2 regions of the Pokkaliibacter sp. CJK22405 genome follow, and region 1 is predicted to be linked to the other one. Evidence: predicted binding sites of a transcription regulator. Region 1 holds the regulator's gene; the other holds the start of a gene.
The links. Region 1 encodes sigma-54, which starts transcription at its own class of promoters, with help from an activator protein. Its sites were predicted from a motif close to TGGCACNNNNNTTGCTNT; they were not measured.
Positions count from the first base shown of each region.

Region 1 (11,290 bases):
GGTAATGGTGGTCAGAATGACACTACCAGCCAGTGCCGGGTCGATGCCCCAGGCTTTAAGCAATGGGGGCAATAGAGTACCAGAAAGTGCGGCGGCAATCAGGTTGATCACAATGGCGCAGGCGATAACGATGCCAATGACCTTGTCGTCAAACCAGAAAACAGCGGCCAGACCAATGACCACGGCCCACAGCAGGCCATTCATAACCCCGACCAACAGCTCCCGGTTAAGCAGCCATTTAAGGTTACTCTTCTCCAGCTGCCCAAGCGCCTGACCACGGATAACGAGGGTTAGCGCCTGGCTTCCCGCAATACCGCCCATGCTGGCGACAATCGGCATCAAGACCGCCAGAGCCACGACCTTCTGGATGGTGGCTTCAAACATGCCGATCACGGAGGAGGCGATGAATGCCGTAATCAGGTTGATCCCCAGCCAGACTGCACGACGTTTGGCCGTTTTCATAACGGGAGCAAAGGTATCAGCATCCTCATCCAGACCCGCCATGCTCATCAATGAGTGATCAGAGGTTTCTCGAATAACGTCCACCACGTCATCGATAGTGATTCGGCCAAGCAAAATGCCCTCATCATCGATGACGGGTGCGGATACCAGGTCATGGCGTTCGAAAAGCTTGGCGACTTCAGTATCTTCGGTATCGGCACGGATGGAGACGCTGTCAGTAATCATGACCTCACGCACACTGATATCAGGATCACTCATCAGCACTTTGGTGAGTGGTAACACGCCAATAAAGTCATCTTTGCGACTGACCACAAAGAGGCTGTCGGTCATGGCGGGAATTTCAGAATGGCGACGCAGATAGCGTAAGACCGCTTCGATGGAGATATCCGGGCGAACAGTGATGGTGTCTGTATTCATCAGACCACCGGCTGTGTCCTCGGGATAGGAGAGCACCTTTTCCAGTCGCTCCCGGTCCTGCTGGTCCATGGAGCGAAGGACTTCCGAGATCACCGTGCTCGGCAAATGCTGCATCATGTCCGCCAGGTCATCGATGTCGAGGTTTTCGACGGCGGCCACAACTTCTTCCGGGTCCATCTCGCGCAGGAAGCTTTCCTGCAGCTCGTAACTCAGGTACTGAAGAACCTCACCCTCATTTTCAGGGTCAACCAGATTCCAGAGTAATGAACGTACCTTGGGAGGGGAGGATTCAATCAGGTGCGCAACATCGGCACCTTTCAGTCCGCCGTTCATCATTCGGCGAACCTGTTTCAGCTCACCGCTACTCAGGGCGCTGTTTAAAAACTCCAGCTGAGTTTGCGTCAGTTCCTGGGGTTGTGAAGCCATAGCGGTATTCCGGAGTAAAAGCGGGTGGAAGGCGAAGAGGTAGGGTGTTCGATGACGAGGTTATTCGCCCTCGTCGAAGCGATCCTCAATGAGTGTCTTGATAGCTTCCCAGGCAGCGTCCTCATCCTCGCCATCAAGAATAAACTCAAGTTCTGTCCCCACGGAGGCAGCCAACAGCATAACGGACATGATGCTCTTGGCATCCACTTTATTGCCACCTACGCGGCTCATGCGAATGTCCGCTGTGAAACGGGTCGTTACCCCGATCAGTTTGGCGGTGGCTCGGGCATGGAGCCCCAGCTTGTTGATTAACGTGATCCTTTCTTCACGCATGGGCGTTCCTGCACTAATCGAGCTCGCGATGACGGGTTTGAATGTGGTGATGGCTGTTGGCAAAGTGAGCTGCCAGCTGTTCAACCATATACACGGAGCGGTGCTGACCACCGGTACAGCCTATGGCAACCGTCATATAAGCACGATTGTTGCGCTCATAATAGGGCAGCCAGGTTTCCAGTAGATGACGGAGGTCATCCAGCATTTTATTCACGTCTGGCTCTGCCGCCAGATACTCCATAACGGGCTGCTCCTTGCCGGTAAAACCCCGAAGGCTTGGAATCCAGTGAGGGTTCGGCAGGCAACGCACGTCAAAGACAAGGTCTGCATCCAGGGGCAGGCCGTGTTTGAAGCCAAAAGACAGAAACAGGATAGCCAGTTCCTGGCTGCGTCCTGCTACCCGCGTTCGAATGGTGTCGCGCAGGTCGTAAAGTGTCATGTGCGTTGTGTCTATGGTCAGGTCAGCACAATTAGCAATAGAGCGCAGTAGTCGGCGCTCTTCCTGAATAGCTTCCTGCAGGCTGACACGGCCATCCGTGAGCGGGTGTCTGCGGCGTGTCGCACTGAAGCGCTGAAGCAAAATGCTTTCTTCGGCATCCAGATAGATCACTTCACAGTGCACGCCCATTTCCCGGATTTCCTCTACCAGCACGGGGAGGTCGCCAAGGTTATTGGGCAGGTTACGGGCATCAATACTCACCGCCATATTCTGGCGTTGTGTATCGGGGGCCTTTTCCGCCTGCTGTACCAGTGCCTTTAACAGATCCACCGGCAGGTTATCGATACAGTAATAACCCAAGTCTTCCAGCGCATTGAGGGCTGTACTTTTACCGGAGCCTGAACGGCCGCTGATAATAAATAACTTCATGCCTTGTCCGGAACGATGGACAGAGCCGCCTTGTAGAGTCCTGCAGAATCGCTGGCCACGCGCAGCTGTTGTACGTTTGCCGGGTTTTGCAGCATGCCCGCAACCATGGCCAGGGCCTGGAGGTGTGACTCATGGGCTTCTTCAGGTGCCAACAGTACAAAGATGATATCCACAGGCTGGCCATCTCTGGCATCAAAGTCCACCGGGGATTCCAGATGGATCAGCGCAGCGGTCACTTCTTCACATTGAGACAGGCGGCAGTGAGGGATGGCAATACCACCACCTAGGCCAGTACTGCCAAGTCGCTCACGTCCAATAAGTCCATTGAAGATATCGTCGGTGTCGATATCCGTGAGATGTTCTGCGAGCAGGCCGGCAGCCTGCTCGAGAACGCGCTTTTTGCTTGACCAGGGTGCACCGGTCAGGGTGCAGCTCTGGCTTAGGATTTGGTCAAGTTGCATAAAGACGTTAGCGTACCATTGCACCCTGGCTACGAGCCTGGTGCTTCTCTTTGTGTTTGAGGAGCTGACGATCGAGCTTGTCCATCAGACCGTCGACGGCGGCATACATGTCGATATTTTCATTACTGGCGTGGAGGTCGGCGCCTGCCACATGAACTGTGGCTTCTGCAATCTGACGCTGCTTCTCGACGTTCAGGGTCACCTGAACACTGGTGATCGAGTCGGCGTGACGCTCAAGTTTCTGCATTTTATTTTTTACAAAGTCAGTCAGGGCAGGAGTTAATTCCAGCTGATGGCCTGTGATGTTTATTTGCATATGACTCTCCTGATTTGCCAGTGATTGTTCGCTGGTTAGATTTCACTATAGCCAATCCAAGACTGGGCTCGTCAAATCTATTTAGCGCCAAATCGTTTCCTTTTCAGACCAGCCGCTTACGTTCATTCGATGGAGCAATTGCCATCGCTTCACGATACTTGGCGACGGTTCTTCGCGCGACATTAATTCCCTGATCGCCCAGCAGGGTTGCCAATTTGGCATCGCTCAGAGGCTTGCGCGGTGGCTCATCGGCAATCAACTTCTTGATCATTGCCCGAATCGCCGTGGAAGAGGCTTCTCCGCCATCGGCAGTGCCAACATGGCTGGAGAAAAAGTACTTCAATTCAAAGACACCACGAGGGGTGTGCATAAATTTTTGCGTCGTGACACGGCTGATGGTGGATTCATGCATTTCGACGGCCTGGGCGATATCTGCCAGAACCATTGGGCGCATGGCTTCCTCGCCTTCCTCAAAAAAGTCGAGCTGGAACTCCACAATCTTGGTAGCGACTTTCAGCAGGGTGTCATTACGGCTTTGCAAACTTTTGATAAACCAGCGTGCTTCCTGTAGCTGATTTTTCAGATAGGTGTTATCCGCGCTGTTGTCCGCACGCTTGATCATGCTGGCATAGCTGTTATTCACCTTCAGGCGCGGCATCGCTTCCTGATTCAGCTCGATAGTCCACTGACCCTCTTTTTTCGCCACCACCACATCAGGTACAACGTATTCTGATTCGCCTGCATTAATGCTGGCGCCGGGGCGGGGGTTAAGGCTCTGGATCAGGTGTATGACGGCTGTCAGCTGTTCTTCAGAGAGGCGGGTGCGACGCATCAGCGTTGCATAGTCGCGGGTGCCGAGCAGGTTCAGGTGCTGGGCAATGATGTCCATGGCTTCCTGACGCCAGGGCGTGGTGGTCGCCAGTTGCTTGAGCTGGATGGTCAGGCACTCGGCAAGATCGCGTGCTGCGACGCCCGCCGGATCCAGCTGCTGCAGGTGATGAAGCACCATCACCATCTCATCCATTTCCACCGGATCTTCTTCATCCAGATCATCAAGACTTTCAAGCAACTCTTCCAGAGGAGAGGTCAGGTAGCCTTCTGCGTTAATGCTGTCGACCAGGGTGAAGGCAATGGTGCGATCACGATCGCTGAGTGGCATCAGGTTGAGCTGCCACTCCAGATGGTCCTGCAGGGATTCGCCAGCAGTGGCTCGTGACTCAAAGTCATAGCCATCGTCACCATCCCCGCTGGAGGATGAGGCAGGCAGTGTGGAATAGGTATCTTCCCAAGAGCTGTCTACGGACAGTTCATCGGGAATGTCATCAGACCACTGGCTGTCAGTGTCGACTGCGCCGTCCTGCTCATTCTGTGAGGTGTCCCGGGTTTCCTGATTGTGCGCGGTTTCATAGCGTTCTTCAGGTACGGGAGTATCAAACTCTTCTTCAACATCCAACAGGGGATTACCATCCAGTGCTTCCTGAATTTCCTGCTGAAGATCCAATGTGGAAAGCTGCAGTAAGCGGATGGCTTGCTGCAGTTGCGGGGTCATGGTCAGCTGCTGACCGATTTTTAACTGTAAAGAGGGCTTCATATTTGGCTACGAAGATACTTCCGACTCAGTAATTATGGATGGCTTAGGCCATTCGAATGGGTCAATAGCGAAAATTTTCACCAAGGTACACCTGACGAACCTGCTCATGTTGCAGAATCGTCTCGGCATCGCCCTCAGCGAGAATGTGCCCGTCACTTACAATGTAGGCGTGATCACAAATCGCGAGTGTCTCACGCACGTTGTGGTCGGTGATCAGTACACCGATGCCACGCTCTTTCAAATGGCGAATGATCTGCTGAATATCCGTGACCGAGATCGGGTCAACACCGGCAAAAGGCTCGTCCAGCAAAATAAAATCCGGATCCATGGCCAGCGCGCGGGCAATCTCCACACGACGGCGTTCGCCCCCGGATAAACTCATGCCCAGACTATCCTTAATGTGGGAGATGTGAAACTCCTGCATTAAGGACTCCGCCGTTTTCTTGCGGGCATCCTGATCAAGATCTTTTCGGGTTTCAAGGATCGCCATCAGGTTTTTCTCAACGCTTAACTTGCGAAAAACGGAGGCTTCCTGAGGCAGATAGCCGATGCCCGCACGGGCGCGGCCATGAACTGGCAGTGGGGTTAAGTCCTGATCATCACGGCGGACTTCGCCCTTATCCGCGGCGACCAGACCGACAATCATATAAAAGCAGGTGGTTTTGCCCGCGCCGTTGGGACCAAGTAAGCCAACGATCTGGCCTTGGCTCACGGAGAGGGAGACGTCCTTGACTACCTGACGGCCCTTATAGGCTTTAGCCAGGTGGCGTGCTTGCAGGGTGCTACTCATTCAGTTGTCTTTTGTTTCGGGTGCAAAATCATTTCAACGCGGCCGCTACCGGCATTTGAGCTTTTGCCACCACTGGCATTCACGGTGCGTTGGGTAATGTCATAGATGATCTTGTCACCTGTGAAGGTATCTTTTGCCTGAGTCAGTTTGGCATTTTCCTGGGCAGTGATTGTTTCTTTGCTCAGGTCATAATCCAGTGTCTGGCCATAGGCATGAGTCAGGGGCTCGTTAGGAGAGGGCAGCTGCTGATAATGCGCAGGCTTGCCAAAGGCTTTCGCACGAGTCAGTTCACCGTTGACGAGGTACAGCACGACTTTATCGGCTTCAATCTCGAGTGTGCCTTGAGTGAGTTTCACTTTACCGGTGTATGTCACTGTCCCTTTCGCATCATCCAGCGCAGCATTATCAGACAAGATCCGGACCGGCTTATTACGATCTTCCGGCAGTGCCTGAGCAACGACGGGCAGCAATAGTGCAAGAGATAAAGATACTTTAGCGAGCAGGTTCATAGAGCGTTTCTACCTGGGACAATAAATCTACATGTTTGCTTTGAAGATCAGCTTGCATGCCTACAGCCGTTGTCTTTCCTGTCCCTCGGGTGATGACGACTTCCTGATCGGTGTGCGCACGTTCGGTATGAGGGTCCAAATACAGCCAGGGCGTCTCCAGTGTGATATCCGCCTGACCTTCTGAAGACTGCCGGATATTCACATTATGCTCAAGCTCTATATGGTCATCGTTATCGAACTGCTGTGCAGTATCAGATGTAGCAAACCACTGTCCATTGGCTTGTACAGAATTCACTTTGGGCGAAACAATGACGCTGACACCCTTGCTCTTGAAATGATCCAGTCGCGGAGCGCTCATGGTGGAAGCCAGCTGGCCATTGGTATTGAAGCGCTCGGTATGAGTATCAATGGCATAGCTGTCAGCAGTTTCACCATCCAGCTTTTGTAAGGTCAGCACCGGCTGATCGGGGTCGCGAAGATCATAGCGGATCAGGGCAACGCCAATCAGTACAAAGGCCAGAAACAGTATAGTCTTGTTTTTCCAGGACATGTTTCAGTGCGTCCTCACCTTACCAGTACTCAAGTTTCGATGGTCAGTCTGCAGCGAGATAGGGTGCCAGGCAGCTATCCAACTGATCCTGTGCGGCCAGAATAAGCTCGCAAAGCTCACGTACCGCGCCTTCTCCACCTGCTCGAGAGCAGCAGAAGTGTGCGTGCTCAAGCAGTGCGGGTGCAGCATTCGGAACTGTCACGCCAAGCCCAACCCGGGTAATCAGTGGCAGATCAGGCCAGTCATCGCCGATGTAGGCGATTTCTTCCATCTCGATGTGGTGTTCCTGACGCAGTTCTTCAAGCGCATTCAGCTTGTCTTCGCGGCCCTGAAACAGGAAGTGGATACCAAGATCTCGCGCGCGTTTAGCGACCAGTGTGGTACGTCGACCGGTAATAATGGCGGTTTTGAGGCCTGCTTTGTGCAGCATTTTAATGCCGTGGCCATCCAGAGAGTTGAAGGCTTTGAGTTCGTAACCTTCCTCAGAAAAAAACAGGCGACCATCGGTGAGAACACCGTCAACGTCCATGATCAGCATTTTGATAGCACGGGCGCGGTTGTGCAGTTCTTGCGGATTCAGTGCCATGTCAGACAACTCCTGCCTTGATCAGATCATGCATATGTAGGATGCCAACGGGACGTTCTTCATCAACCACAACCAGTGCAGTGATGGATACCTCTTCCATGATGTTGAGCGCTTCGGCGGCGAGAATGTCGCCTTCGATGGTTTTGCAACGTCGGGTCATCACTCGGTCAATGGTCAGGCTGTGCAGATCCAGTTGCTGATCCAGCGCACGGCGCAAGTCACCATCGGTGAAAATCCCGAGCAGCTTGCCATCGTCATCCGTCACCGTAGTAAGACCGAGCCCCTTGCGGGTGATCTCCATCAAAGCATCGCGAAGCAGTGTTGAGGGCGAAACGCGAGGCAGTTCGGCATCCTTGTGCATGAGATCGCGAGCACGCAATAACAGACGGCGACCCAAACTGCCGCCCGGGTGCGAAAAGGCGAAGTCTTCTGCCGTAAAACCACGCGCTTCCAACAGCGCAATGGCCAGAGCATCGCCCATCGCCAGTGTCATGGTGGTGCTGGTGGTCGGCGCCAGGCCCAAGGGGCATGCTTCAGGCATTTCAGGTAAGGAAATATGCACTTCCGAAGCTTTTGCCAGAGACGAGTTGGCATTGCCGGTCATGCTGATCAAAGGCGCACGCAAACGCTTGATCAACGGGATAAGTGACAGGACTTCAGAGGTTTCTCCGGAGTTGGACAGCGCGATCACAATATCCTGCGATGTGATCATTCCCATGTCGCCATGACTGGCTTCTGCCGGATGAACAAAGAAAGAGGGGGTGCCTGTGCTGGCAAAGGTGGCGGCCATTTTCTTGCCGACATGACCTGACTTGCCGATACCGAGCACAATCACGCGGCCACGGCACTGAAGCAGACGTTTGCACGCCTGGCTGAAACTATCAGTAAGGTAATCGCCCAGCGCCAGAATGGCATTGCCTTCTGTTTCAAGGGTGCGGCGGGCGCTGGAGAGAAAATCAAGCTGCTCGGTCATTGTTGCTGCTCGTCTGGGCAATATCGGGCCGCATCATAGCATCATTTTGGGGCGAGGGCGTGAAACAAGACTGTGACGAGGTCTTTCAATATCATCCTGCCGCCTGGCATTCGCAACATGGGAAAGTGCTCGCCTAATTAGAGTGCATCACACTGTATCTCAGGGGTTTTGATGGATGCCTGAGCAGGGGCATCGTGCTATTATCGCCGACTTTGTTAGCAGCTCATCGCCCAGCGAGGGATTCATGGATAAAGAGAAAGAAATTGTTCGCATTCGCGATCTGAGCTTCTTTCGTGGTGAGCGGGCCATTTATCGTGATGTCGATCTGGATATTCCCCGTGGAAAAATCACCGCCATTATGGGGCCGTCCGGAACGGGGAAAACGACGTTGCTGCGTCTTATCGGCGGTCAGCTTCGGCCCGATAAAGGCAGCATCGAGATTAATGGCCAGAATATCGCACAACTGCGTCGCAAGGCTCTGTTTGCGGTGCGTGCCAAAATGGGAATGCTGTTTCAGTCAGGGGCGCTGTTTTCTGATCTGAGTGTCTTTGAAAACGTGGCCTTCCCTTTGCGTGTTCATACCGACCTGCCTGAAAGCATGATCAGTGATCTGGTGTTGTTAAAATTGCAGGCGGTGGGCCTGCGTGGTGCTGCCAGTCTGATGCCTTCCGAACTATCCGGCGGCATGGCGCGTCGTGTGGCGCTGGCCAGAGCGATTGCCCTTGACCCGGAAATCGTCATGTACGATGAGCCGTTTGCCGGGCAGGACCCGATCGCAATGGGCGTTGTCGTAAAACTTATTAAAAGCCTCAACGAGGCACTCGGACATACCGCGATAGTGGTTTCTCATGACATTCAGGAAACCTTCAGCATTGCGGACTATGTCTATGTGATTGCCGACAGCCAAGTGCTGGCAAAAGGTACTCCACAACAATTGATGGAAACGCAGGAACCTCAGGTTAAACAGTTCATTCAGGGCTTGCCTGACGGTCCGGTTCCCTTCCATTATCCTGCGCCGTCACTGGCTGAGCAGTTCTTGTAAGGAAGCCTCGCTATGCTGGATCGTATTGCCGCATTAGGGCGGCACGTGCTTGGGGTCTTTGCTGTGCTGGGACGTGCTGGCATGATGCTGGCCCAGGCGCTGTTTGCTACGCCTGATTGGCGCACACAGTTCCCTTTACTGATTCGACAGCTCTATTTCGTGGGCGTGCTGTCGCTGATCATCATTGTCGTCTCTGGCCTGTTTATCGGTATGGTGCTGGGGCTTCAAGGCTACACCATTCTGGTCGACTACGGCTCTGAGCAGGCTGTTGGCCAAATGGTGGCGTTAACACTTACCCGCGAGCTGGCGCCGGTGGTTACGGCCTTGTTGTTTGCAGGACGTGCAGGTTCAGCGCTGACAGCGGAAATTGGTCTGATGAAAGCGACCGAGCAGCTGGCAAGCATGGAAATGATCGGTGTTGATCCGCTTCGTCGTATCGTCACTCCGCGTTTTTGGGCAGGCTTTATTTCGCTGCCGGTACTGACCGCTATTTTCAGTGTGGTGGGTATCTGGGGCGGTAGTCTGGTGAGTGTTGACTGGCTGGGAGTCGACAGTGGCTCGTTCTGGTCCAATATGCAGAACTCTGTCAGCTTCTCTCAGGATATTGTTAACGGCATGATCAAGTCCGTGGTTTTTGGCATGGTTGTGACCTGGATTGCTGTATTTCAGGGCATTGATCTGGTGCCCACTTCTGAAGGTATCAGCAAGGCGACCACCCGAACGGTTGTCTACGCATCCCTGGCCGTGCTGGGGCTGGATTTTGTGCTAACCGCACTGATGTTTGGAGATTTCTAGGATGAAAGTACGTGCTCTGGAAATGACGGTCGGCGCGATGATGCTGGCCGGTATTGCTGCACTTCTTGTGCTGGCACTGAAAGTCAGTGGCCTGACCTTTTCTGCCAGCGAGCCCACTTATACTGTGTATGCGCGTTTCGATAATATCGGCGGCCTGACGGTGCGTTCCAAGGTCACGATCGCAGGAGTGCTGATTGGTCGTGTTTCCGATATCCAGCTGGATCCGAAAACCATGCGTGCCAAGGTCTCAATGGAGATCAATAAAAGTGTGAACTATCTGAGTACGGACAGTTCCGCAATGATTCTGACTTCAGGCTTGTTAGGCGAGAAGTACATCGGCATACAAGTAGGAGCCGATGAGGATATGTTGAAAGATGGTAGCACCATTGAGTACACGCAGTCCGCACTGGTGTTGGAAGATCTGATCGGCAAATTCCTGTCGAGTCAGAGCAAGTCCTGATAAGGACAAACTGATTTACTGTTCCCTGTGTAAAGGTTCAAAAGCTGATGATTAAGCAAATCGCACGACTCTTTTGGGTCAGCCTGATGATGTCAGTTCTGGCGCTTTCTACGGCCGCCCGCGCTGATGACTGGAGCGAAGCGAAAGAGGTGGTTTCCACCACAACTGACAGCATGCTGGCACTAATGAAAGATGCCTCTATGCGTAACCCGGATAATCTCGACAAGCTCTATGCCGAAGTTGAAACCACCGTAACGCCTGTTGTGGATTTTGAAAGCCTGTCCCGCGGTGTAATGGCTTTCTACTACCGTCAGGCCAGCGATGCTCAGCGCGCGGCCTTTCAGGAGCAGTTCAAAAAGACGGTTATCCGTACTTTTGCCAAGGCTCTGCAGGTCATCGAACTGGATAAATACACCGTTCAGCCAAGCCAGGATGGTGCAGGTTCTGATGGCAAGACCAGCGTGACCGTTGATCTGACCACTAGTAAAGGCACCACCTATCGCATGCAGTACAGCCTGCACAAGAAAGATGGCCAGTGGCTGATCTACAACGTGGTATTGGACGGCGTTAACGTCGGTCTGAACTTCCGCAACCAGTTTGCTGAAGCCATGAACCGTGAAGGTAACCTCGACAAAGTTATCCAGAACTGGAGTGTTTCCAGTGATGCGGTGAAGAAATAAGCGATGCAGGTTGAACGCACCAACACAGGTA
Region 1 covers NZ_JBKKHQ010000014.1:111,104-122,393, forward strand. The annotation lists gene mgtE (magnesium transporter) at 1-1,305, opposite strand, end outside; gene ACKC9G_RS10940 (HPr family phosphocarrier protein) at 1,366-1,638, opposite strand; gene rapZ (RNase adapter RapZ) at 1,652-2,506, opposite strand; gene ptsN (PTS IIA-like nitrogen regulatory protein PtsN) at 2,503-2,967, opposite strand; gene hpf (ribosome hibernation-promoting factor, HPF/YfiA family) at 2,975-3,283, opposite strand; gene ACKC9G_RS10960 (RNA polymerase factor sigma-54) at 3,387-4,874, opposite strand; gene lptB (LPS export ABC transporter ATP-binding protein) at 4,936-5,664, opposite strand; gene lptA (lipopolysaccharide transport periplasmic protein LptA) at 5,661-6,173, opposite strand; gene lptC (LPS export ABC transporter periplasmic protein LptC) at 6,157-6,723, opposite strand; gene ACKC9G_RS10980 (KdsC family phosphatase) at 6,767-7,309, opposite strand; gene ACKC9G_RS10985 (KpsF/GutQ family sugar-phosphate isomerase) at 7,311-8,282, opposite strand; gene ACKC9G_RS10990 (ABC transporter ATP-binding protein) at 8,527-9,324, shown strand; gene mlaE (lipid asymmetry maintenance ABC transporter permease subunit MlaE) at 9,337-10,119, shown strand; gene mlaD (outer membrane lipid asymmetry maintenance protein MlaD) at 10,121-10,579, shown strand; gene ACKC9G_RS11005 (phospholipid-binding protein MlaC) at 10,627-11,259, shown strand; gene ACKC9G_RS11010 (lipid asymmetry maintenance protein MlaB) at 11,263-11,290, shown strand, end outside.

Region 2 (11,290 bases), on a different contig from region 1:
TGAAGGCCTCATCGATGTGATGATCTTCTTTTGGGACCCGTTTGAGCCGATGCCTCACGACCCGGATGTGAAAGCGTTGCTGCGCGTCGCGGCGGTCTGGAATATTCCGGTGGCCTGTAGTCGTGCCAGTGCGGACTTCCTCATTACTTCGCCTTTCATGCGTGAATCGTACGAATACCGCGTGCCGGATTACGAGGCTTATCTGGCCGCGCGCGGCGTTTGATCCATCCGCAGACGGGAAGTGTTCACCGGCTTCCCGTAACTTCACTCTCGAATCCGGCCAGGGCTAATGCCAGCGCTTTGATACGCATTTCCTGCCCCTGAATTTCCCGAAACTCGGCACGCACGATCATCCCTTCAACGAAGGTCATTACGGCCTCAGTACGTAGCTCATCGTTCTCCATAATCTGGCCAATACAGGCTTTCAGCCAGCGTTTGTGATGTCGTGCCTGGTCGGCAATTTCCTGGCCGGCTTCCTTAAATTCAGCCTGTGCATGCATGAACATGCAGCCCTGAAAGTGCGCTTGCCGGAACCAGTCAAAGTGCCAATCAAGCAACGCGACAAGCTTTTCCCTGCTGGTCGAAGCCTGCGCCACCCGCTGTTCGATACTCTCTGCCATACGCGCATGGCGCACCGTCAGTACCGATTCAATCAGTTTGGCCTTGGAGCCAAAGTGCCGGTACATCGAGGTTTTCGAGACACCGGCGCTGTCACGAATCCAGTCCACACCGACGGCGTTGTAGCCATGCAGATTAAACAGCTCTTCGGCATGGCGAAGGATTAACTCTCGGGCATTCATGAGCAGTTACCGCGTTTCCGGTTCATCAGGATTACTTGCCAGGAAGTGTACAGATCTGTACCGTAATTGGAAGTGTACAGATCTGTACGCTCGCATGAGAACCTATAACGTTGAGTAAAACGGTGATGAGACTGGAAAAGTTAAAAGGTGGCGGCGCGCTGCCGCCGCGGGCCAACAGAGTGCAGGTGTTGCGGGGTTTTGTGGGTGGTACGGCGGGGATTGTGCTGTTGGCCTATCTTGGTCAGTGGTCCGGTTTACCTTGGCTGATGGCACCTTTTGGTGCGACCTGCGTTTTGTTGTTCGCGGTGCCGGGCTCGCCATTGGCGCAGCCACGTAATGTTATTGGCGGGCATCTGCTGACCTGTGTCGTGGGGCTCGTGCTCTTGTACAGCTTTGGTCAGGCGCCCTGGGTACTGGCTGTGGGGGTCGGTGCCGGTATTGCACTGATGCAGCTATTGCACGTCGTGCATCCGCCTGCAGGGGCCAACCCTCTTGTGGTCATTTTGCTGGGAACAGCGCATATCGATGCCAGTTTCCTGCTGACGCCGGTCCTGACAGGAAGTGTTGGACTGATTCTGATTGCGGCCATCGTGAACAACATCGGCCAGCAGAGCCGCTGGCCGATGTATTGGTTGGGTAAGAGAGCGGATTGAGGTCAGGTCAGACAGGCCGGTCCAGCTGGCGATAGGACAATGCCTCCAGTACATGAGGCAGCTGAATGCTTTCCTGCTCCTGCATGTCGGCCAGTGTACGGCTTACTCGTAAAATCCGGTGATAGGCGCGGGCTGACAGCCCCAGCTTTTCGACTGCCTGACGCAAGGTCGATGAGGTTTTCTCATCGACATCACAGAAGCGGTCCAGCGCTTCACCGCTCAAGTGAGCATTCAGACAGCCCTGACGTTCGAGCTGGCGACGACGACATTGTGATACCGCCGCCTGTACCTCCGCAGAGCTTGGGCCTTCTCGCTGGCTGTTGCGCAGGGCCTCCCAGTCGGGTGTGTGAACCTGAATATGCAAATCAATACGATCGAGCAGTGGCCCGGAGAGTTTGTGACGGTAGCGTCGCACCTGATCCGGCGTACACTGACAACGCCCGCTTTTGTCGCCCTGATAACCGCAGGGGCAGGGGTTCATCGCCGCGATCAGCTGAAAACGGGCCGGAAAGGTGACCTTAGCCCGCGCCCGCGACAGGGTGATATGGCCACTTTCCAGTGGTTCTCGCATCACTTCCAGCACTTTTCGGTCAAATTCCGGTAGTTCATCAAGAAACAGCACGCCCTGATGCGCGAGGGAAATATCCCCGGGTTTAGGGTCGCTGCCTCCTCCGACTAACGCGGCGGCAGAAGCACTGTGATGGGGGGAACGAAAAGGGCGCGCGGGCCAGCCGTTCTCTTCCAGAAAGCTGCTTTGCAAAGACTCCACTGCCGCGACTTCCAGTGCTTCCTTCTCGGCCAAAGGCGGCAGCAAGCCGGGAACACGACTGGCCAGCAGCGTTTTTCCTGTTCCGGGTGGGCCAAACAGCAGAGCGTTGTGGCCGCCGCTTGCCATAACCTGTAAGGCGCGTTTGGCCTGGGGCTGACCTTTCACATCGAGTAAATCGGGATACTGCGGCAGTTCAACATCCGCCGGTCGGCTGCTGAAACTCTCCAGCAAGCTCATTCCCTGAAGATGGGCGCAGACACTGAGAAGATCCGGGGCAGGGAACAGCCTTGCATGCTGAACCAGCGAGGCGCGGGGCGCATTATCCACCGGCAGAATCAGGGCCCGGCCATCATCCCGACTGGCGCGTGCCGCAATCAGGGCACCGGGAACAGGGCGAATGGCACCATTGAGCGCCAGCTCACCAATACATTCCACCGGGTGAAGAGACTCGACAGGCAATTGTCCTGAAGCGGCGAGGATGCCCAGCGCAATTGCCAGGTCATAGCGTCCCCCGCTTTTGGGGAGATCTGCCGGAGCAAGGTTGATGGTAATGCGGCCCAGGGGAAATTCCAGCTGGCTGGTCTGGATAGCACTTCGTACGCGTTCTTTGCTTTCGCGAACGGCAGCTTCGGGGAGTCCGACAATCGTCAGGGAGGGCAGGCCGGGAGCAATATGCACTTCGACACTGACAGCAGGCGCTTCAACACCGAGCAACGCCCGGCAATGTACGGTGGCAATCGACATGACGAATCCTTGTCATCGATAAAAATAACGACTGCACCTTCCTGGTGCAGTCAGAGATCTTCGGCGCGGTTACTCAGCCTCGGGATTAACCTTCACGGAAGCCGACTCGCTATCCGCGCTTTCGCCCTGCTCAAGGGCATTCAGACGAACTTCCAGGGCTTCCAGACGTGCACGGGTGCGCTGCAGTACTTCTACCTGAATATCGAATTCTTCACGAGTGACCAGATCAAGCTTGGCGAAGGTGCTCTGCAGCGCCTGACGCACAATCTTCTGAATTTCTTCGTGAGGCAGAGGCAGGTTGGAAAGGCCCTGGCTGATCTGCTGCTGCAGGTTTTCAAAAAGTTTGGCGTTGATCATGGGGACATGTCCTGTCGTTAAGCGTGGCTGACACTATACCTCTATCGTCCACGGGATTTGAAGCCAAGGCGTAATCGCTCTTTGTGGCGTATTCCGCCAGTCAGGTGTTTCAGTCTGAGCGGCAACAGAGCTGGTTGTGCGCCGCCACAGGTCAGCCGACCTGAAAATGAACCAGTGAGTCCGTTTTGGTGCGTTTTTGGGCAGGGGTAAGCATCAGTCTTGTGCATTCTTGGTGCGCATTTCGGTGAAAACTATGCAAAGACTTGAATATTCACGCCATTTTTACGCTTTTGCGGTGTAACTAACTGAATTTATTTGAATTAACAAAACTGGCACAAGGTCTGCTTAGTCAAGAAGCCAAGGCTACAGCCTGCGCCATTGGTGCACGAATTTAACGAGGGAACATCTATGAAACTAGTTACGGCGGTGATCAAGCCATTCAAGCTGGACGACGTAAGGGAAGCTCTCTCCGATATCGGAGTCCAGGGTATCACGGTGACAGAAGTCAAAGGTTTTGGACGTCAGAAAGGCCATACCGAGTTGTATCGCGGTGCTGAGTACGTCGTGGACTTCCTGCCCAAAGTCAAAATTGAAGTGGCCGTGGCCGACACGCTTGTGGATCAGGTCATCGACGTTGTCACCAAGGCAGCTCACACCGGCAAGATTGGTGACGGCAAGATCTTTGTTTCCGAACTGGAACAGGTCATCCGTATTCGCACCGGCGAAACCGGTGAAGAAGCGCTCTGATTTCATTGAATTCACTGTCTGATGGTTGCCTGAGGAGGATCATCCTGTGGAAGAACTCTTAAAAACAACGGCGGGGGATCTCGCCCAGCTGAAGTATGCACTGGACACCTTTTACTTCCTGGTATGTGGTGCGCTGGTAATGTGGATGGCAGCAGGCTTTGCCATGCTGGAGGCCGGTCTGGTCCGTGCCAAGAACACCACTGAAATCCTGACCAAAAACGTCGTTCTGTACGCCATTGCCTGTACCATGTACTTGCTGTGTGGCTACTACATCATGTATTCCAGCGAGTCTGGCGGCTGGATGCCAAGCTTTGGTGGCCTGATCGGTGCGGATCACACTGCGGCTGAAGTCATGGCCGGTGGCGATGATGCCCCTTATTACTCTTTGCAGTCTGACTTCTTCTTCCAGGTTGTGTTCGTTGCAACCGCGATGTCTATCGTTTCCGGTGCCGTTGCCGAGCGTATGAAGCTATGGGCTTTCCTGGCATTTGCTGTCGTCATGACCGGCTTCATCTATCCCGTTGAAGGTTACTGGAAATGGGGCGGTGGCTTCCTGAACGAAGCAGGCTTCCAGGATTTTGCAGGCTCTGGCGTTGTTCACATGGCAGGTGCTTCTGCAGCACTGGCCGGTGTTCTGCTGCTGGGCGCTCGTAAAGGCAAATACGGTTCCAACGGTCAGGTGAATGCAATTCCTGGTTCCAACCTGCCTTTGGCAACTCTGGGCACACTGATCCTGTGGCTGGGCTGGTTCGGCTTCAACGGTGGCTCCGAGCTGAAAGTCTCTGACGTTGGCGAAGCAAACTCTGTTGCCTCTGTGTTTGTTAACACTAACGCCGCTGCGGCCGGTGGTGTGATCGGTGCGCTGATTCTTGCCCGCCTGTGGTTCAAGAAAGCTGACCTGACCATGGCTCTGAACGGTGCGCTGGCTGGTCTGGTTGCCATTACTGCAGAGCCTCTGGCGCCTTCTGCTCTGGCAGCGACTCTGATCGGTGCTGTGGGTGGTGTGATCGTGGTCTTCTCCATTGTCTTCCTCGACAAACTGAAGATTGATGATCCTGTCGGTGCTATCTCTGTTCACGGTGTGTGTGGTCTGTGGGGTCTGTTGGCAGTACCTCTGACCAACCCTGATGCCACCATCGGTGCTCAGCTGCTGGGTGCGGTTTCCATCTTCGCCTGGGTCTTCATCACCAGTCTGATTGTCTGGGCTATTCTGAAAGCGGTCATGGGTATCCGTGTTACCGAGGAAGAAGAGTACGAAGGCGTCGATATCCACGAATGTGGTATGGAAGCTTACCCAGAGTTCAAAACTTCCAAGTAAGTCAGTGATGCACTGAACTTGCCTGACACGAAAAACGGCTTCCTCGGAAGCCGTTTTTTTATGCCTGAACCTTCACGGAAGCTTCACAGACGGATGGGATGGTCTGTCGAAAACAATGGGGTATATACTAGCGCCCAATAAAACAAAACATGCCTTCAAAAAAGGGAGACCTGTCATGAAACTCGTGACTGCCGTAATCAAGCCATTCAAGCTCGATGATGTCCGTGAAGCCTTGTCAGATATTGGCATCCAGGGAATTACCGTCACCGAAGTAAAAGGTTTCGGTCGTCAGAAAGGTCACACGGAGCTGTATCGCGGCGCCGAATACGTGGTGGATTTTCTGCCCAAGGTCAAAGTGGAAGTGGCAGTGGAAGACGGTGTGGTTGAAGGCGCGATTGAAGCGATTTCCAAAGCAGCGCATACCGGTAAGATTGGTGATGGCAAAATCTTTATCTCCCCGGTGGAGCAGGTCATTCGTATTCGTACCGGTGAAACCGGAAACGATGCGCTGTAAGGCTCATTAAATGAGCACTCCAATGCCCCCTTGTGGGGCATTGTTGTTTATACCCAGATATCAGGCATAAGCATTTCGCCGGGCTGCTTCCATTGGTAACATCTGTTGCCGAAGCACAGGTCGCAATTCTGAACAAATCGGTTACCGCAAGAAAAGATTTTCTTGGTAAAGCCCTTTTTGGGGCTTGCACTGGCTTTTTTTTGCCCATTTATTGGACGAAAAAAGCTGGCCCGTAATTTGCTTTAATTAATGCGATTAATAAATCGAGGTGTTCGGCTGGTGACGCGCACAACCAGCACTAGCAACCGGACGCTGATACACTTGTCAAACCTGAGGTTTACAATGAAAAAACTTCTGATGTCCCTTGGACTTGCCGTTGGACTGGCGTCCGCTACTCAAGCCGCGATGGCCGAGAGCACTGTCGATAAAGTAGTTTCTGCAGGTGAACTGCGTGTTTGTTTCGAAGCTGGCTACATGCCTTTCGAAATGAAGAACAAGAAAGGTGACTTCGTCGGTTTTGACATCGACATGGGTAAACTGATGGCCAAAGAAATGGGCGTCAAGTTCACTCCTGTTAACACTGCATGGGACGGTATCATCCCTGCTCTGCTGACTGACAAGTGTGACATCATCATGGGCGGCATGACCATCACTGCAGCTCGTAACCTGAAAGTTAACTTTGCTGATCCCTACATCATCGTAGGTCAGTCCATCCTGATCAAACCTTCCCTGAAAGGCACGATCAAATCCTACAAGGACCTGAACGATCCTAAGTACACCGTAGTGACCAAACTGGGTACTACCGGTGATGCAGCGACCAAAAAATACCTTGGTAAAGCCAACATCCGTCTGTTCGACACCGAAGCGGATGGTGCTCTGGAAGTGGCTAACGGCAAGGCAGACGCATTCGTCTATGACCTGCCATTCAACGCTATCTACTCCTCGCAGAACAAAGACAAGGTTGTTCACCTGGGAACCCCATTCACTTACGAGCCCCTGGGTTGGGCACTGCGTAAGAATGACCCTGATTTCCTGAACTTCCTGGACAACTTCCTGCGTCAGGCTAAGGGTGATGGCACCTACGACCGCCTTTACCACAAGTGGTTTGAAACCGATGAATGGCTGAGCTCCGTTCAGTAAGATTTCGTATCACCTGTTCTTTTATACACCGGTTTGCTAGCAAGCCGGTGTTTGCATTTGTGGAGTAACCAATGCGATCTGAAAACCGATTGCTGTGGCAAGGCGTCTATATCGCGATCATCGTTGCGTTTTGCACCGTGGTCTATATGTCCAGCAAACATATTGAATATACGTGGCGCTGGTCGCGAGTAACCCCTTACCTGATCAATACTGAGCCACAGTCGATCAGAGCGCCTTTTGACGGCACGGCGGAAGTCAGTGCTGACGGAAAGACCCTGACTCTGGTCCCTGACTCCGGGGCCGACTCTGTAGTTATCAAGAAATTTAATGAGCTGAGCGTCGATAACGGCGATCTGCTGTTCGAAGGTGATGTGGTCGCGACACGCAAAGACTGGCGGATCGGGCCTATCACTGAAGGTATGATCACCACGCTGGAAATCTCCGTCGTGTCGCTGGTCTTCGCGGTAATTCTGGGTCTCTTTATCGGCCTGGGTCGTATTTCCCGCAATCTGGCCATACGTCAGCTCTGTATCACTTATATCGAGATTATTCGTGGTACGCCGCTGCTGGTGCAGATTTTTATCTTCTACTTCTTTATCGGTACGGTACTTTCCCTCGACCGATTTACAGCGGGTGTTGCAGCGCTGGCAGTCTTCACCGCAGCTTACATCGCTGAAATCGTTCGTTCCGGTATTCAGTCCATCCCGCCTGGCCAGATGGAAGCCGCACGCTCACTGGGTATGACCTATGTGCAGGCGATGACCAACGTTATCCTGCCTCAGGCATTCAAGCGTACCCTGCCACCGATGGCGGGTCAGTTCATCAACCTGATCAAAGACTCCTCACTGGTCTCCGTCATCTCAATCACGGATCTGACCAAAGCGGGCCGTGAAGTGGTATCTGCCACCTTCGCTCCCTTTGAAGTCTGGTTTACCGTTGCACTGCTGTATCTGGTGATGACCGGTATCCTGTCATGGGCGATCCAGCGTCTGGAAAAACGCCTGTCTGCCAGCGATTGATGATCGGCTTAGGAGAAGAGAAAAATGCAAGTAGATAACGCCGACAACATCATTGTTGCCAAGGATATCGACAAGATCTATTCCAACGGCTGTCACGCGCTCAAGAAGGTAGGCACCAACATCAAGCGCGGTGAAGTTGTGGTTGTGATCGGACCTTCCGGTTCCGGTAAGTCGACTTTCCTGCGTACCCTGAACCAGCTGGAAACCATCTCCAGCGGTACCATCGTGATCGATAACATCGACATGTATGCCAGAGGCACCAACATCAACAAACTGCGTGAACACGTAGGTATGGTGTTCCAGAGCTTCAACCTGTTCCCGCACAAAAGTGCATTGGAGAACGTGATGATGGCTCCGCTCAAGGTCTCCAAACGCCCCAAGGCGGAAGTGACTGAGCACGCCAAGGCGCTGATGAAGAAAGTCGGCCTGAGCGAGCGTATGAACAACTACCCCAGCCAGCTTTCTGGTGGTCAGCAGCAGCGTGTCGCCATTGCCCGTGCTCTGTGCATGAAACCTAAAATCATGCTGTTTGATGAGCCAACCTCTGCCCTGGACCCTGAAATGGTCGGTGAGGTTCTGGACGTCATGAAGAGCCTGGCCAAAGAAGGGATGACCATGGTCGTGGTAACCCACGAAATGGGCTTTGCCCGTGAAGTGGCTGACCGTGTGCTGTTCATGGAAGACGGTGAGTTGCTGGTGGAAGATACCCCAGAGAATTTCTTTGGTAATCCTACCCATCCGCGTCTGCAGAAGTTCCTGTCACAGGTCCTTTAAGCGCGATCGCTGAGCCATCCGCTGCATAAAAAACGCCCGCATTTGCGGGCGTTTTTGTTGTTAACACTGCGTACTTACCACATCAGATCGTCCGGAATGGCCGGGTAATCTTCTTCCTCGGTCGCTGCCGCTTTATGAGGACGCAGGATTTTGTCCGGTGCGCGGGCCTCAATACGCTCAGCTTCTTTGGCAGGCACCAGTACATAGCCTTCGGGGCCGTCGCAGATCACCAGTTGTTCACGGGCGAGCTGTTCATACTGTTTGGGCAGCACATAGATTTTCTTGATCTTGGTGCCGTGCACGAACTGATAGGGCGTCTCAGCATCTGCCGGAGGCTTCACACCGTGTACTTCCGCCAGCTGACGCACTTCGGCCATCAGCGCACGGTGAGCCTTGTCGGCCTGATTATCCTGATTCAGCTGGCGGTCACGCTCAAGCTTGGCCTGGCGCTCCTGTTCGCGCTGCTGTTCAGCTTCAAGCTGGGCCTTGACCTGCTCCTGCTTGGAAACCTGCTTGCTTTGTTTGGAGGCTTTGCGCTTTTCAGTCGCTGCCTTCTGGGCCTGCTGTTTGGAGGCAAGGCCGGATTTGAGTAGTTGGTCTTTCAAGGATGCCATCGGCGTTCCTCCTGTCACTTCCCGGGCCGTTGGCGAAAGATACCGGCGCTTCTCCGGTACGCTGACTATGGCGGCACTCTACTGAACTTTCCTCCTCCTCGCCAGTCTCGGCTCATGGGCTGACCGGCAATAAACTCTTTCGGGCGCAGGATTGTCCAAGGCGTCTATAAAAGCGCAGAGCTATACTTGCGCCCTCGCCTCTGTCAGGACGGGTCCTGTGGAGCGTCACAATTCAATAAATCGGCGAGTCAATAAATAGGCGAATAATGATGTCTGAGCAGAATCAGGCCACGGCCAGCGGGCGCCTGCCTTATGTCCGTGCCGGCGTGATTGATACCCTGCCTCTGGTGCTGGCAGCGGTACCTTTCGGTATTTTGTATGGCGCGCTGGCCCAGTCACAGGGCCTGCCATTCTGGGCCATTATGATGATGTCGCTCTGTGTGTTTGCCGGTGCTGCCCAGTTTGTCACCATTGGTCTGCTGGCGGTGAATACGCCGCCCTCGGTGATTGCCATCACCATTTTCGTCCTGAACCTGCGACATCTGTTGTACGCCGTGAGCCTGATGCCGCAAGCCGCGCGCTTTCCTCAACGCTGGCGGATTCTCCTGGGGTTCTGGCTGACGGATGAAACCTTTGCCACGGTGAGTACCCGTCTTGGCCGCTACCGGCTCGACCCGGGTCTGCTCTGGTACTGGCTTGCCTCCGGCGGGTTCATGTACGGCTCGTGGAATCTTTGTTCGCTACTGGGAGCACGCCTGAGTCAGGACATGCCGGATCTGACCCATTGGGGGCTGGAAGTTGCCATGGTGGTGGCCTTTGTGGGAATGGTGGTGCCGTCCTTGAAGCGTCCAAGCCATGTCTGTTGTGCGCTGACAGCGGGTGTGATGATTTTGCTGACCTTCAACTGGCCGAATAACACAGGCTTACTGGTGACCACGCTGGTGGCGGTAGCGGTGGGACTGGGGATGGAATATTGCCAGAAACCTGAAGTGGAAGCGGAGGTGTCCTCATGAGTTCACTAACGCTATTCGGATTGCTGATTACCCTGAGCCTGCTGACCTTCTTGCCCCGTTATCTGCCGATGCTACTGGCGGATCGCTTCCAGCTGCCGCCACTGCTACAACGAGCGCTGGCCTATGTGCCGATTGCCGTCCTGACCGCTATCGTGGTGCAAACCTGTCTGATACAGCAGCACAGCATCAACACCCATCCGGCCAATCCCATGCTCTGGGCTGGCGTCGTGGCGGGGCTGCTGGCCTGGCGTCGGGTGAACCTGCTGGTGGTGGTGATTGTGGGCATGCTGGCTTACGTCGCGTTTCGTGCACTGTTGTAAGCCTTGCCGGGGATGTTAAAGACTACTGACGGCTCAGAGATCATCCGGGCCGTCATTGTCATAGCGGGGCAGCAAATCACCGAGGTGTAGCCACTGGGGTTTGCTGTCATGCCAGATATGATAGGCGGGCTTCACCTTATCGCTGTTATCGAGACTGCTTAAGGTCACATCAACCCGCTCGGCCCCGTCAGTACGAAACACCAGCTGGGTGCCGCAATAGGGGCAAAACTCACGCTGACTGCGGCTGGATGAGTGATAGACCCCAGGCTCACCTTTGGTGTAGCGAAACTGGTTATTGGCTATCGTCATCCAGGCAACCAGCGGAGCGCCACTGGCGCGCTGACACATGCGGCAGTGGCAATAACCTGCAGAGTGCGGCGCAGTATCCAGCTGATAGCGAATGGCGCCGCACAGGCAACCGCCTTTCAGCGCCGTGCTCAATGGCTGTCCTCGTCATCATCCTGATCTTCTTCGACCATCAGATGAAAAACGGTTTCTTCCAGATTCA
Region 2 covers NZ_JBKKHQ010000021.1:102,796-114,085, forward strand. The annotation lists gene ACKC9G_RS15360 (methylglyoxal synthase) at 1-223, shown strand, start outside; gene ACKC9G_RS15365 (TetR/AcrR family transcriptional regulator) at 246-800, opposite strand; gene ACKC9G_RS15370 (HPP family protein) at 926-1,453, shown strand; gene ACKC9G_RS15375 (YifB family Mg chelatase-like AAA ATPase) at 1,461-2,966, opposite strand; gene ACKC9G_RS15380 (accessory factor UbiK family protein) at 3,036-3,323, opposite strand; gene glnK (P-II family nitrogen regulator) at 3,732-4,070, shown strand; gene ACKC9G_RS15390 (ammonium transporter) at 4,117-5,388, shown strand; gene glnK (P-II family nitrogen regulator) at 5,564-5,902, shown strand; gene ACKC9G_RS15400 (transporter substrate-binding domain-containing protein) at 6,245-7,042, shown strand; gene ACKC9G_RS15405 (amino acid ABC transporter permease) at 7,114-8,061, shown strand; gene ACKC9G_RS15410 (amino acid ABC transporter ATP-binding protein) at 8,110-8,835, shown strand; gene ACKC9G_RS15415 (DUF2058 domain-containing protein) at 8,910-9,449, opposite strand; gene ACKC9G_RS15420 (AzlC family ABC transporter permease) at 9,719-10,462, shown strand; gene ACKC9G_RS15425 (AzlD domain-containing protein) at 10,459-10,782, shown strand; gene ACKC9G_RS15430 (GFA family protein) at 10,816-11,223, opposite strand; gene ACKC9G_RS15435 (hypothetical protein) at 11,220-11,290, opposite strand, start outside.
Region 2: glnK (P-II family nitrogen regulator) is a predicted target of sigma-54. The motif match lies at 3,654-3,671, and genes of this name have one in related genera.